One region of the Sphingomonas sp. Leaf38 genome, then DNA from elsewhere that is predicted to be linked to it. Evidence: predicted binding sites of a transcription regulator. Region 1 holds the regulator's gene; each other region holds the start of a gene.
What was found. The regulator LexA, encoded in region 1, represses DNA repair genes until DNA is damaged. The targets are predictions, from matches to a motif close to GTTCCNCNCTTGTTCT.
Positions count from the first base shown of each region.

Region 1 (3,209 bases):
CCAACATCGTCGCGATCCCGCTGACGACGTTCGTCGTGATGCCGCTGGAGGCGTTGGCGTTGCTGCTCGATGCAGTTGGCGTTGGTGCGCCGATCTGGTGGTTGGTGCAGCGCTCGCTCGATGCGCTACTGTGGTTAGCGCATATCGTTGCCAGCGCGCCCGGCGCGGTGCGGTCCTTGCCCGGGATGTCGACGGCCGCGTTTGCGCTGATGATCGTCGGCGGCATCTGGATCGCGCTGTGGCGGACGCGGTGGCGACGGCTCGGGCTGATTCCGCTGGCTGCCGGTGCGATCTGGGCGCTCACGACTCCGCTACCGGACGTTCTCGTCACGGGCGACGGGCGCCATGTCGCGGTTCGGACGGCGGCGGGGCTGGCAATGCTACGCGACCGGGCGGGGGACTATACGCGCGACATGTTGGCCGAGAATGGCGGGGTGGATGGCGAACCGCTCCTGCTCGCGGATCAGCCCGATGCGCGGTGCAGCCGCGATCTGTGCGTCACCGATATCGTTGCACGGCGACGGACATGGAGGATCTTGGCGACACGCAGCGCCTTCATGGTACCAATCGCAGCGTTCATCGCCGCGTGCCACACCGCCGACATCGTCGTCAGCGAACGCGGTCTGCCGAAACGCTGCGTGCCGCGGTGGTTGAAACTGGATCGCCGCGTCCTTCGGCGGACGGGCGGTGTTGCGCTAACCTTGCGGACGGGGACGGTCGTGACGATCCTGAACGCCGGCGACCGCCACCCTTGGCGCGATCCACCTGTGCTTGCCCGCACCGTGCATTCGTTCGGATCGCGCCAAATCCGATCGCACAACGCTCGGTGGGTGTCTCGCGCTCACCGCGCTCGCTTTTATCAGGATGACCACGCAAAGGCGCAGCGCTAAGGGGTGCGGCCGAGGCGATCGTACCGAGACGTCAACGCCGATGTCTCGATCGCCCGTGACGTCAGGTCGACACAGATCGCTCGGCACCATCTTCGCGCCTTTGCGCCTTCGCGCAAGCCGATTTCCGGATGCCCCGCGGACCGGCTCTGCGTCGCGATGACGCAGGGCCGGTACGAATATTCAATCGTAGCGGCGCAGGATGCCGGAGAGCTTACCCTGCACGCGGACCTGCGCGGGCGCGTAGCGTTGCGGGTCGTACGCGCGGTTTGCGGGGTCGAGGCGAACCATGGCGCCCTCGCGCCGAAAATATTTGAGCGTGGCTTCGCTGTCCTCGATCAGCGCGACGACGATCTCGCCGTCCCGCGCGGTCTCGGTGCGGCGGATCAGCGCGTAGTCGCCGTCCAGGATGCCCGCTTCGACCATCGAATCACCCGAGACTTCGAGTGCGTAATGTTCGCCGGTGCCGAGCAGCGCGGCAGGGACGGCGAGCATCGTGCTACCCTCGAACGCCTCGATCGGAACGCCCGCGGCAATCCGGCCGTGAAGTGGGATCTCGACGACGTCGTTCGCGGGCTGCGGTACGGCGACGGGCGCGGACTTCACGGTCGATGCCTTTGACGGCGCCTTTTTTTCCGCGCGCTCGGGCATGCGCAGCACTTCGAGTGCGCGTGCGCGGTTCGGCAGGCGGCGGATGAAGTTGCGCTCCTCGAGCGCGCTGATCAGACGATGGACGCCCGACTTCGATTTCAGATCGAGTGCGTCCTTCATCTCCTCGAACGACGGCGAGACGCCGGTTTCGTTGAGGCGATCGTTGATGAAGCAGACGAGTTCGTGCTGCTTGCGCGTGAGCATGGCGGTTCTCCGTCCGGAACAGACTGGGAACTTCTATGGAACATCCTTAACGCCGTCAAGCGCTCGTATCACGCAATTACGAGGATTTCCGCCGATTCGCCCTGGCGCGCCGCCGGGGCGCTGCCGGGGCGGACGATCAGGCAGGTCGAGCGCGCGAGCATGAGCAGCATCGAGCTGTCCTGGATCGTCGAGGCATAGGCCTTGCCGTCGCGGAGTTCGGCGCGGAGATAGTCGGTGCGCGCGTTGTTGGCGGGAAGGTCCTCGCCGAGCAGTGCGTGCGTCGACTGGGGAAGTGGATCGCGCGCGCCGGCCATGTGCGCGACGACGGGCTTTACGAACAGAGTGGCAGTGACGAACGCGGAGACCGGGTTGCCGGGCAGGCCCAGCATCATCATGTCACCGATCCGCCCGGCCATCATCGGCTTGCCGGGGCGCAGCGCGATCCGCCAGAAATCGATTGTCCCGCCGGCGGCTTCGATCGCCGGGCGGACAAGGTCGTGATCGCCGACCGACGCGCCGCCCGTGGTCACGAGCAGGTCGGCCTGAACGCTCGCGAAGGCGTCGCGCAGGACGTCGAGATTGTCGGGTAGGATGCCGAGGTCGATGACGTCGACGGGCATGTCGGCGAGCATCGCGGCGAGCATGATGCCGTTCGATTCGGGGAGCGCGACGCCGTCGGTGGTCGAGCCGGGGGGGACGAGTTCGTCGCCCGTGGCGGCGACGGCGACGCGGACGCGGCGATTGACGGTGAGGCTGCCATGCCCGCCGGTTGCGGTGACCGCGATGCGCGCGGGACTGAGGCGTTCGCCGGCGGCGATCAGCCGGGTGCCGGTCGAGAAGTCGAGGCCCTTGCGGCGCGTGTTGCGGCCCAGCGTCGGTGGGCCTTCGCCGGCGAGGATCAGCGTGGCGCCGTCTCGCTCGGCTTCTTCCTGGACCATGACGGTGTCGGCGCCCTCGGGCATGGCGGCGCCGGTGAAGATGCGGGTGGCCTCGCCCGGCGCGACCGCGCCCGTGAAGGGGCGGCCGGCGGCGCTTTCGCCGATGACGGTCCAGGGGCCGGGGAGGTCGGCGAAGCGGATCGCGTAGCCGTCCATGGCGGAGAGGTCGGCGGCGGGTTGAGTGCGGCGGGCGAGGATGTCCTCGGCGGCCCAGCGGCCGGCGGCGTTGCGCAAGGGGACGGTCTCATGACCGACGCGGGGGGCCATGGCGAAGAGGCGGGTCTGGGCTTCGGCGACGGGGACTAGGGTCATGCGTAAGTCTCTGTTTTCGGGCGGTTCAGAAAAGTGAAGTTCAGGAAGTGCAGACGCTGGGCGGTGTTTGGCGGGTCGTCGTTTGGCGGGGTGTCGTAAGGGGAAGCGCGGGGGTGCCCCGGTATGTTCCGTGCTGTGCCATCTGTTTGGCGTGTAGGACAGGTGTTGTTGGGGTGGGGCGGCGGTGTTCCGGTTTATTCGAGGTCAGCTCCTGCTT
Region 1 covers NZ_LMLD01000011.1:1,602,010-1,605,218, forward strand. The annotation lists gene ASE88_RS14815 (ComEC/Rec2 family competence protein) at 1-890, shown strand, start outside; gene lexA (transcriptional repressor LexA) at 1,071-1,742, opposite strand; gene ASE88_RS14825 (molybdopterin molybdotransferase MoeA) at 1,811-2,992, opposite strand.

Region 2 (3,209 bases), on a different contig from region 1:
CCGAGCCGGGCGGTGCAGTTGATAATCGTTATGTCGATTTCGTCTACCAGCCGATCCGCGACGCAAGTGGCGCGGTCGTCGGGATCTTCGTCGAAGGCGCCGACGTCACCGATCGCAAGCGGCTCGAACGCGACCTGCAGGCGCTCAATGCCGATCTCGAACAGCGCGTCCGCGATCGCACGCAGGAATTGATCGAGGCTCAGGAAGCGTTGCGCCAGGCGCAGAAGATGGAGGCGGTCGGCCAGCTCACCGGCGGCATCGCGCATGATTTCAACAACCTGTTGCAAGGCATCACCGGCAGCCTTGAGATCGTCCAGCGCCGCGTCGCGCAAGGACGGATCACCGAACTCGATCGCTTCATCCAGGGTGCGACCACCGCAGCCAACCGCGCGGCATCGCTGACCCACCGGCTGCTCGCCTTCTCACGCCGCCAACCGCTCGATCCGCGCCCGGTGCAGGTCAACGCGTTGGTCGCCTCGCTCGAAGACCTGCTCCGCCGCACGACCGGCGAGCAGATCGATTTCGAGATGGTGCTCGCTCCGGGGCTATGGACCACGCTCTGCGATCCGCACCAGCTCGAGAACTCGCTGCTCAATCTGGTCATCAACGCGCGCGACGCGATGCCCGACGGCGGCAAACTCACGATTGAAACCTGCAACGCGCATCTCGACGATCACTTTGCCGCCAGCGGGCGCGACGTCCGGCCCGGCCATTATGTCTGCATCTGCGTGTCCGACACCGGCACGGGCATGTCCGCCGACACGATCGCCAAGGCGTTCGAGCCATTCTTCACCACCAAGCCGATCGGCCAGGGCACCGGGCTCGGGCTGTCGATGATCTACGGTTTTGCACGCCAGTCGGAGGGCTATGCAAAAATCTATAGCGAGCTCGACCATGGGACGACGATCAAGGTCTATCTTCCCCGCCATCATGGCGTGGCGGAGCAGGGCGAGGCGCTCCCGAGCCTGACCCAGGACCAAGGTACCAACGCGGGCGAGATCGTGCTCGTCGTCGAGGATGACGGGGTCGTCCGGTCGCTGATCGTCGACGTGCTGGCAGAGCTCGGTTATCAGGCGGTAGAGGCGCATGACGGGCCCGCAGGGCTCGAGCGGTTGCGCACGATGGAACGCGTCGACCTCCTCGTTACCGATATCGGCCTGCCCGGGCTCAACGGCCGTCAGGTTGCCGACGCAGGCCGGGTGTTGCGTCCCGGACTCCGCGTGCTGTTCATGACCGGCTATGCCGAGAATGCAGCGCTCGCGTCGGGCTTCCTCGAGCCGGGCATGTCGATGATCACCAAGCCGTTCTCGATGGAAGCGCTGGCGATGCAAATCCGCACAATCACCGAAGGATGAGACAGCGCCGATTGCCACCACCCCAGGATCACCACCTCCCCAGGATCACCACGACCCCGGCCTCCGCCGGGGAGGTGCAGTAGGGATGGCGGTGGTGGATTGAACGTGGCGTGGACATGATCCTCCCATCCCGTTCCCCCGCGCAAGCGGGAGCCCAGGACTCAAGCAGGGCGGCGCGCGTGCCCCCTGGGCCACCGCTTCCGTGGGGGAACGAGAAACGGCATCGCGCCGCTATACCGGGCACCGCCCCCTCGCCCAAACCAAAGCAACATTTGCCATCTTCCCCGCGTAAATAATTTTTCGTTCCCGCTTCGTCCCCTTGCACATCGCGAACCCCGCGGAAGTCCACGCGTCGCGAATCTCGCCGCTGCTCAACCCCGCGACGAACACGACGAACCGAGCCCCGGACACCCCCCGCACCCCCTTGCGTCTCTGCGCGGTTTGGCACAATCTCTTGGGGTTGCGTTCGGGGGCGGACCCAATCGCTGGTAGAACAACCCTCGCATAGTCCTATGCGATATGACCGTAAGCGCGCCTTCCACCGCCGCGATGGTCACTTTTTGTTCTCCCGTTCGGGGCCGTCCGATGGTAGCATGGCAACATGACGCCGATTCGAACGAATACAGAACACTAGGAGCGGTTTCGATGGATTTCAGAGACAGCAGCCGGGATAGCGACATGACCACAGACACGATCGACCAAACAGCCCCCGCCATCGAAGCAGAGGCCCCCAAGGCACCGCGCCAGGCGCAGGACAGCCACTCCGTGCGCGCGCAGATCTACCCGGTCGAGGTCGATCACAGCCGCGACGCGCTGCTGACCGAATTCGGCAAGGACACGCTCAAGGACCGCTATCTGCTCCCGGGCGAGAGCTACCAGGACCTGTTCGTCCGCGTCGCGTCGGCCTATGCCGATGACGCCGGCCACGCGCAGCGCCTGTACGACGCGATCTCGAAGCTCTGGTTCATGCCCGCCACCCCCGTTCTCTCGAACGGCGGCACCGGCCGCGGCCTGCCGATCTCGTGCTACCTCAACTCGGTCCCCGACAGCCTCGGCGGCATCGTCGACACCTGGAACGAGAATGTCTGGCTCGCCTCGCGCGGCGGCGGCATCGGCACCTATTGGGGCAACGTCCGCGGCATCGGCGAGCCGGTCGGCCTCAACGGCAAGACCAGCGGTATCATCCCGTTCGTCCGCGTCATGGATTCGCTGACGCTCGCCATCTCGCAGGGCTCGCTGCGCCGCGGGTCGGCTGCGGTGTATCTCGACGTCTCGCACCCCGAGATCGAGGAATTCCTCGAGATCCGCAAACCCTCGGGCGATTTCAACCGCAAGGCGCTGAACCTGCACCACGGCGTGCTGATCACCGACGACTTCATGGAAGCCGTCCGCAACGGCGAGGAATGGCATCTCCGCTCGCCCAAGGACCAGGCGATCCGCGCCACCGTCGACGCGCGCTCGCTGTTCCAGAAGCTCGTCGAGACGCGTCTCCAGACCGGCGAGCCGTACATCGTCTTCGCCGACCACGTGAACAAGGCGATGCCGAAGCATCACCGCGAGCTCGGCCTGAAGGTCTCGACCTCGAACCTGTGCTCGGAAATCACGCTGCCGACCGGCAAGGATCACCTTGGCAACGAGCGCACGGCCGTCTGCTGCCTGTCGTCGCTGAACCTCGAGACGTGGGATCAGTGGAAGGACGAGAAGGGCCTGATCGAGGACGTCATGCGCTTCCTCGACAACGTGCTGCAGGACTATATCGACCGCCACGAGCCCGGCATGGAACGCGCCGCCTATTCGGCGGGCCGCGAGCGCTCGGTCGGCCTCGGCGTGATGGGCTTCCACAGCTTCCTCCAG
Region 2 covers NZ_LMLD01000012.1:276,374-279,582, forward strand. The annotation lists gene ASE88_RS16815 (PAS domain-containing sensor histidine kinase) at 1-1,355, shown strand, start outside; gene ASE88_RS16825 (ribonucleoside-diphosphate reductase subunit alpha) at 2,001-3,209, shown strand, end outside.
Region 2: ASE88_RS16825 (ribonucleoside-diphosphate reductase subunit alpha) is a predicted target of LexA. The motif match lies at 1,907-1,922, and genes of this name have one in related genera.

Region 3 (3,209 bases), 850 kb from region 1:
TTCGCGTCGCCTATCTCAGCGTCATCCGCGCCGCGTTCGACCTCGTCGTCGTCGTCGTCGCGATCCGCATGGCGCGCCGCGAGTCGCTCCAGACCGGCTGGATCATCGCCGCACTGTTCGCCATCACCGTCCCGATGTTCCTCGCCCGCGGGTGGCTCGCTTATGGCGACCGGATCGGCACGCGACTGACCGGCGTCCATGACGATATCGGCGCCTGGTTTGCCGCCGGCCAGATCGCCTTCATCATCTTCCGCGCCTTCTCGCTGCTGATCCTCCAGGCGGAGCGCGGCCAGAACGCGCTGCGCGACCAGATGGAGCGCGACTGGCTCACCGGCGCGCTCAACCGCGCCGGCCTAGACCGCGTCGCGCGCACGCTCGCCGACAGCGGACGCGTGTCGGTGATGATGATCGACGTCGATCGCTTCAAGATGCTCAACGACACGCAGGGTCACGCCGCGGGCGACGCCGCGTTGCGCATGCTCGCCGACATCGTCCGCGACGTCCTCGGTACGCACGGCCATCTCGCCCGCTGGGGCGGCGACGAGTTCGTCTGCCTGCTCCCCGGCATTCCCGTCGAGCAGGCCAGCGCACTCGGCACCCGCATGGCGACCGCGTTCGCGCAGACCATGACGCATCACGTCCCGATCGGCATCGCCCCCAGCATCAGCGTCGGCCTCATCGAGGACGCCGCCACCACGCCGCTCGCCACGCTCATCGCCCGCGCCGACCACGCGATGTACGCCGTCAAGAGCGACCGTCGCGCACCAAGGCTCCTCGCCAAGGTCGCCTGACAAGGCCGCGCGCCACCGCGGCCCAAACGATCCTCCCCCGCCAGGGGGAGGTGGCAGGCGCCAGCCTGACGGAGGGGGCGGTATGCGACGGCCTATGTTGCGCGTCCTCCCCCTCCGTCGCCTAACGGCGCCACCTCCCCCTGGCGGGGGAGGATTCAACTCCGGTCAGGCTTTCGGCGAGTCCGGCTTGGCGGGCTTGGTGAAGCCCGCGGCGAAGCGCTCGATACCCGCAGCGACCGAATCGATCACCTTGGACAATTCGGGCGGCAGCGCGGCGGCGTCGCTTTTCGGCGGGGTGGCGGTGCCGCCGGCGAAGGGCCCGGTCCCGGTCGCCGCAGACTCGCGCGACTCCGACGGCGACTCCGGCGGGGCGGACGACTCCGGCGTCGCCGCAGGCTTTGGCGGCTCGGGCGGACGTGGCGCGGCGCCACGCGCGTCCTTCGCGGTAATGGCGTTGGCCGCCATCATCAGCCCGGCCGCGATCACCTGTCGCCCCGCCGGCGTTCCCATCTGCCGTGTCAACGCTGCCGCAATCCCCGCGAACGGAGCAGCGCCACCATGCTTGTGCTTCCCATGCTTGTGCGAGTCATGCGTGTGCGCGCCGCCCGCGGCCTGCGCGGTCCGCTCGGCCTCGCGTTCGCGCCGCTTTCGCTCGTCCTTCTTCTTGCCCATGCCGGCCTCCAAAGCTGTATTGTATATCCAATACACCATGTAAGTATCGCGCTGACGCACGACAATGCCCCCTTTCGCCGGCCGCCGACGTTACCCATCTCAGCACCCGATCGAATGGCGCCGTGCAGGCGTCGCTGCGCGCGAACACGTCTTGCCGCACGCGAACAAATATGGAACAGACCGCCTTATGCTGACCAAGATTTCCGTACGCGGCGCGCGCGAGCACAACCTCAAGGACGTCGACATCGACATCCCCCGCGACACGCTGACGGTGATCACCGGGCTGTCGGGCTCGGGCAAGTCGAGCCTCGCGTTTGACACGATCTACGCCGAGGGCCAGCGCCGCTACGTCGAGAGCCTCAGCGCCTATGCCCGCCAGTTCCTCGAACTGATGCAGAAGCCCGATGTCGACCATATCGAAGGCCTCAGCCCCGCCATCTCGATCGAGCAGAAGACGACGTCGCGCAACCCGCGCTCGACCGTCGCGACCGTCACCGAGATCTACGATTACATGCGCCTGCTCTGGGCGCGCGTCGGCATCCCGTACTCCCCCGCGACCGGCGAGCCGATCGCCGCGCAGACCGTCAGCCAGATGGTCGACCGAGTCATGGCGCTCCCCGAGGGCACGCGGCTGTACCTGCTCGCCCCCGTCGTCCGCGGCCGCAAGGGCGAGTATCGCAAGGAACTCGCCGAGTGGCAGAAGGCGGGCTTCACGCGCGTCCGGATCGACGGCACGATCCACGACATCGACGAAGCCCCCGCGCTCGACAAGAAGTACAAGCACGACATCGAAGTCGTCGTCGACCGCCTCGTTGTCGGCGGCGAGATCGCCACGCGCCTGGCCGAGAGCTTCGAAACCGCGCTGAAGCTCGCCGAGGGCCTCGCCTATGTCGACCCCGCGGACCCGGTCGAGCCGCACACGCCGAAATCGGAAATCCTCGGCAGCAACGCCCCCGACGGCCGCATCGTCTTCAGCGAGAAGTTCGCCTGCCCGGTCAGCGGCTTCACCATCTCCGAGATCGAACCGCGTCTCTTCTCGTTCAACGCCCCCCAGGGCGCATGCCCGGCCTGCGACGGCCTCGGCGAGAAGCTGCTGTTCGACGAAGACCTCGTCGTTCCCAACCACATGCTCAGCATCAAGAAGGGTGCGGTCGTCCCCTGGGCGAAATCCAACCCCCCGTCGCCCTATTACATGCAGGTCCTCGGCAGCCTCGCGCGCGAGTACAAGTTCGACATCGAGACGCCCTGGTCCGACCTCCCCGAGGAGGTCCAGCGCGTCATCCTGCACGGCTCGAAGGGCAAGCCCGTCACGCTCACCTTCATCGACGGCAAGAAGAAATACGACGTCTCCAAGCCGTTCGAGGGCGTCATCGGCAACCTCAACCGCCGCCTGCTCCAGACCGAGAGCGCGTGGATGCGCGAGGAGCTTAACAAATACCAGTCCGCCGCCCCGTGCGAGGTCTGCGCCGGCGCGCGCCTCAAACCCGAAGCGCTCGCGGTCAAGATCGCGATGAAGGACATCAGCTACGCCACGCACCTCTCGGTCGTCGACGCGCTCGAGTTCTTCACCGACATGCCGCAGCACTTGGGCGACCAGCAGAACGCGATCGCCGAACGCATCCTGAAGGAAATCGTCGAACGCCTCGGCTTCCTCAACAATGTCGGGCTCGACTATCTCAACCTCGATCGCACGAGCGGAACGCTCAGCGGCGGCGAGAGCCAGCGCATCCGCCTCGCATCGCAGAT
Region 3 covers NZ_LMLD01000011.1:754,168-757,376, forward strand. The annotation lists gene ASE88_RS10845 (GGDEF domain-containing protein) at 1-791, shown strand, start outside; gene ASE88_RS10850 (hypothetical protein) at 957-1,502, opposite strand; gene uvrA (excinuclease ABC subunit UvrA) at 1,651-3,209, shown strand, end outside.
Region 3: uvrA (excinuclease ABC subunit UvrA) is a predicted target of LexA. The motif match lies at 1,625-1,640, and genes of this name have one in related genera.

Region 4 (3,209 bases), on a different contig from region 1:
CGGGCTTGCGTCGTCGTGGCACTCGACATGAGCGGCCTTCCCAACTGGCCCCGGCGTTCGCCGGGGTGGTGTGGGCTTGGGGGCGACGCGTTTCCTCGCGTGCCCTCGCCCTCCCATTGCAAGGGCAATGGGCCCCTCCCTCTCCCCCGAGGGGAGAGGGTCAAGCAGTCCGGCTCTCCCGCTTGACGGGAGAGCGTTCGGGTTATGCGTCGTCTTCGGCGCCGGGGCCTACCATCATTTCCTCGGCGACCTTGTCGGTGCGCGCGCGGATCTGCTTTTCGAGGCGGTCGGCGGTTTCGGGGTTGTCCTTTAGGAAGGTCTTCGAATTCTCGCGACCCTGGCCGAGCCGGACGCTGTCGTAGCTGAACCAAGCGCCCGACTTCTCGACGAGCCCGGCCTTCACGCCGAGATCGAGGATCTCGCCGAGCTTGGAGACGCCCTGCCCGTACATGATGTCGAATTCGACCTGCTTGAACGGCGGCGCGACCTTGTTCTTGACGACCTTCACGCGCGTCTGGTTGCCCGTCACCTCTTCACCGGCCTTGACCGCGCCGATGCGGCGGATGTCGAGGCGAACCGAGGCGTAGAATTTCAGTGCGTTGCCGCCCGTCGTCGTCTCCGGGTTACCGTACATGACGCCAATCTTCATGCGGAGCTGGTTGATGAAGATCACCATGCAGCGCGAACGGCTGATCGAGCCGGTGAGCTTGCGCAGCGACTGCGACATCAGGCGCGCCTGGAGGCCGACATGGCTGTCGCCCATCTCGCCCTCGATTTCCGCGCGCGGGACGAGGGCGGCGACCGAGTCGACCACGAGCACGTCGATCGCGTTCGAGCGCACCAGCGTGTCGACGATCTCGAGCGCCTGCTCGCCGGTGTCGGGCTGCGACACGATCAGTTCGTCGATGTTGACGCCGAGCTTCTTGGCATAGACCGGGTCGAGCGCATGCTCGGCATCGACGAATGCGGCGGTGCCGCCATTCTTCTGCGCCTCGGCGATCACGTGGAGCGCGAGCGTGGTCTTGCCCGAGCTTTCAGGCCCGTAGATCTCGATCACGCGGCCGCGCGGCAGGCCGCCGACGCCGAGCGCGATGTCGAGCCCGAGCGAGCCGGTCGAGATGACCTCGACCTGCATCGTTTCCTTGGAGCCAAGGCGCATCGCCGAGCCCTTGCCGAACGCGCGGTCGATCTGCGCGAGCGCGGCGTCGAGCGCCTTCTGGCGGTCGTTGGTTGCGGTTGCCATGCCGGTGTCGATCACTTTCAAATTAGCGGCCATCGAATATGCTCCCATCGCTAAAGCAAGCGCGCGTGCCATTCAACGCGTCAAACGCCATGTATTCTCTTTGTTCTCTTGGAACAAGTGTGGAACATCGGGTTTCCGCGAAAAAGGCAGAGTTTGGTCAAGAATGGGTCGGGTCGTTTAGGCGCACGCTTGGGAGTGGCCGGCGTGTTCGTTTTTGGGTCTGGGTCCTGACTTTCGTCAGGATGACGGCGCGCGGTGGGAGGCCGTTCAGGCGAGCGTCGTTGCGAGCGTCCACCAGCCGCGGGCTAAAGCGGCGGTTGCGGCAGCGTCTCTGGCTTCGGCTGTCTCGAAAAGGGCGAAGCAGGTGGCACCGGATCCGGACATTCTGGACAGCAAGACCTCGTGTGCCGCGTCGAGCAGCATGCGGACGTCGGCGATGACGGGGGCCAAGGCCAATGCGGGGGGCTCCAGATCGTTGCGGCCGGCGGTTGCGCGCGTGAGAAGGTCGCCTTCGGGGATCGGGCCGCGATCCTGGCCATCCCACGTCTTGAAGACCGCGGCGGTGGAGACCGCGACGCCGGGATTTACGAGGAGGAGCGGCGTTCCGGACAGGCCCTCGAGGTTTGCGAGGGTGTCGCCCTTGCCGGTGCCGAGCGTGGTGCGGTTGGCGAGGCAGGCGGGGACGTCCGCGCCGAGCGTTGCGGCGATCGCGTGGAGGCGGGGATCGGTCGGCCCGACGCAGTGGAGGCGGGCGAGCGCGCGGAGCGTCGCGGCGGCGTCGGCCGAGCCGCCGCCGATGCCCGAGGCGATCGGGAGGTGCTTTTCGAGCGTTATCGCGTGGTGGGTGTCTGGGGCGAACGCGGCGGTGAAGGCGTCGGCCGCGGCGGTGACGAGGTTGCCACCCCATGCCGCCACCCCGGCGGAGGCCGGGGTGGTGTTGTGTTTTGGGGCGGGGAGCAGCGCATCCGCGAAGGGGCCGGTGATGATGAAGCTGTTCGCGGCGGCCGGTTCGACGGTGACGATGTCGCCGTCGGTGGCGAAGGCGAACAGCGTTTCGAGCTCGTGATAGCCGTCGTCGCGGCGGCGGCGGACGTGGAGCGCCAGGTTGATCTTCGCAGGCGCGGGTTCGGTGGTGGCGGGCATCGTGGGTCTCGGGGTTTGCGGTTCGGGTTGGGCTTAGCGGACGGAGGGGCGCTGGCAACGCCAGCCTCCCGTCATCCTGACGAAAGTCGGGATCCAGCGTAACGAGCGATGCCGTGCCCGGCTCTGGATCCTGACTTTCGTCAGGACGACGCAAGGGGGGCGCACTTCGCCAGGTTCGGGCCAGGCACTGCCCGGTGCTGGCCCCTTCCCGTTGCGACAAGCGAGTCAGCGACGCGCGTTGGGCGGGAGGCCGTTCGTGATCTTCGCAGTCAGGCGCGCGGTATCGCTGGGTTCGGCGGTCAGCAGCGCGGCGCGCCACGCGTAGCGGGCTTCATAGTGTCGGCCGACGCTCCAATAGGCGTCGCCGAGGTGATCCGCGATTTCGGCATTGGTGGGCTCAGCCTGCGCGGCGGTTTCGAGCAGCGGCAGCGCGCGCACGGTGTTGCCGGAGAGATGATAGGCCCAGCCCAGCGAGTCGGTGATCGAGGCATTGGTCGGATCAAGGCGGGTGGCGCGTTCGAGCAGCTTGAGCGCCGCGGGGATGTCGTCGCCATGCTCGACCTGCGCGAAGCCGAGATAATTGAGTGCAAGCGGTTGCGCCGGGCCGCGCGCGACGGCCTTTTCGAGCGCGTCGCGGGCCTCGGGCCAGCGGCCGGCCTGATCGAGCGCGCCGCCATATTGCAGCCATGCCGCCCAGCTGCCGCCCGTGTCGGCGTCGGCGGCGATGACGCGCTGGTAATAAGTGGCGGCATCGGCGGGGTTGCCGGTGGTCAGGAGCAGATCGGCATAGCGTTGCCAGTCAGCGGCCCCCGCCCCCGGCTGG
Region 4 covers NZ_LMLD01000010.1:130,546-133,754, forward strand. The annotation lists gene recA (recombinase RecA) at 203-1,276, opposite strand; gene ASE88_RS06190 (4-(cytidine 5'-diphospho)-2-C-methyl-D-erythritol kinase) at 1,511-2,386, opposite strand; gene ASE88_RS06195 (tetratricopeptide repeat protein) at 2,612-3,209, opposite strand, start outside.
Region 4: recA (recombinase RecA) is a predicted target of LexA. The motif match lies at 1,354-1,369, and genes of this name have one in related genera.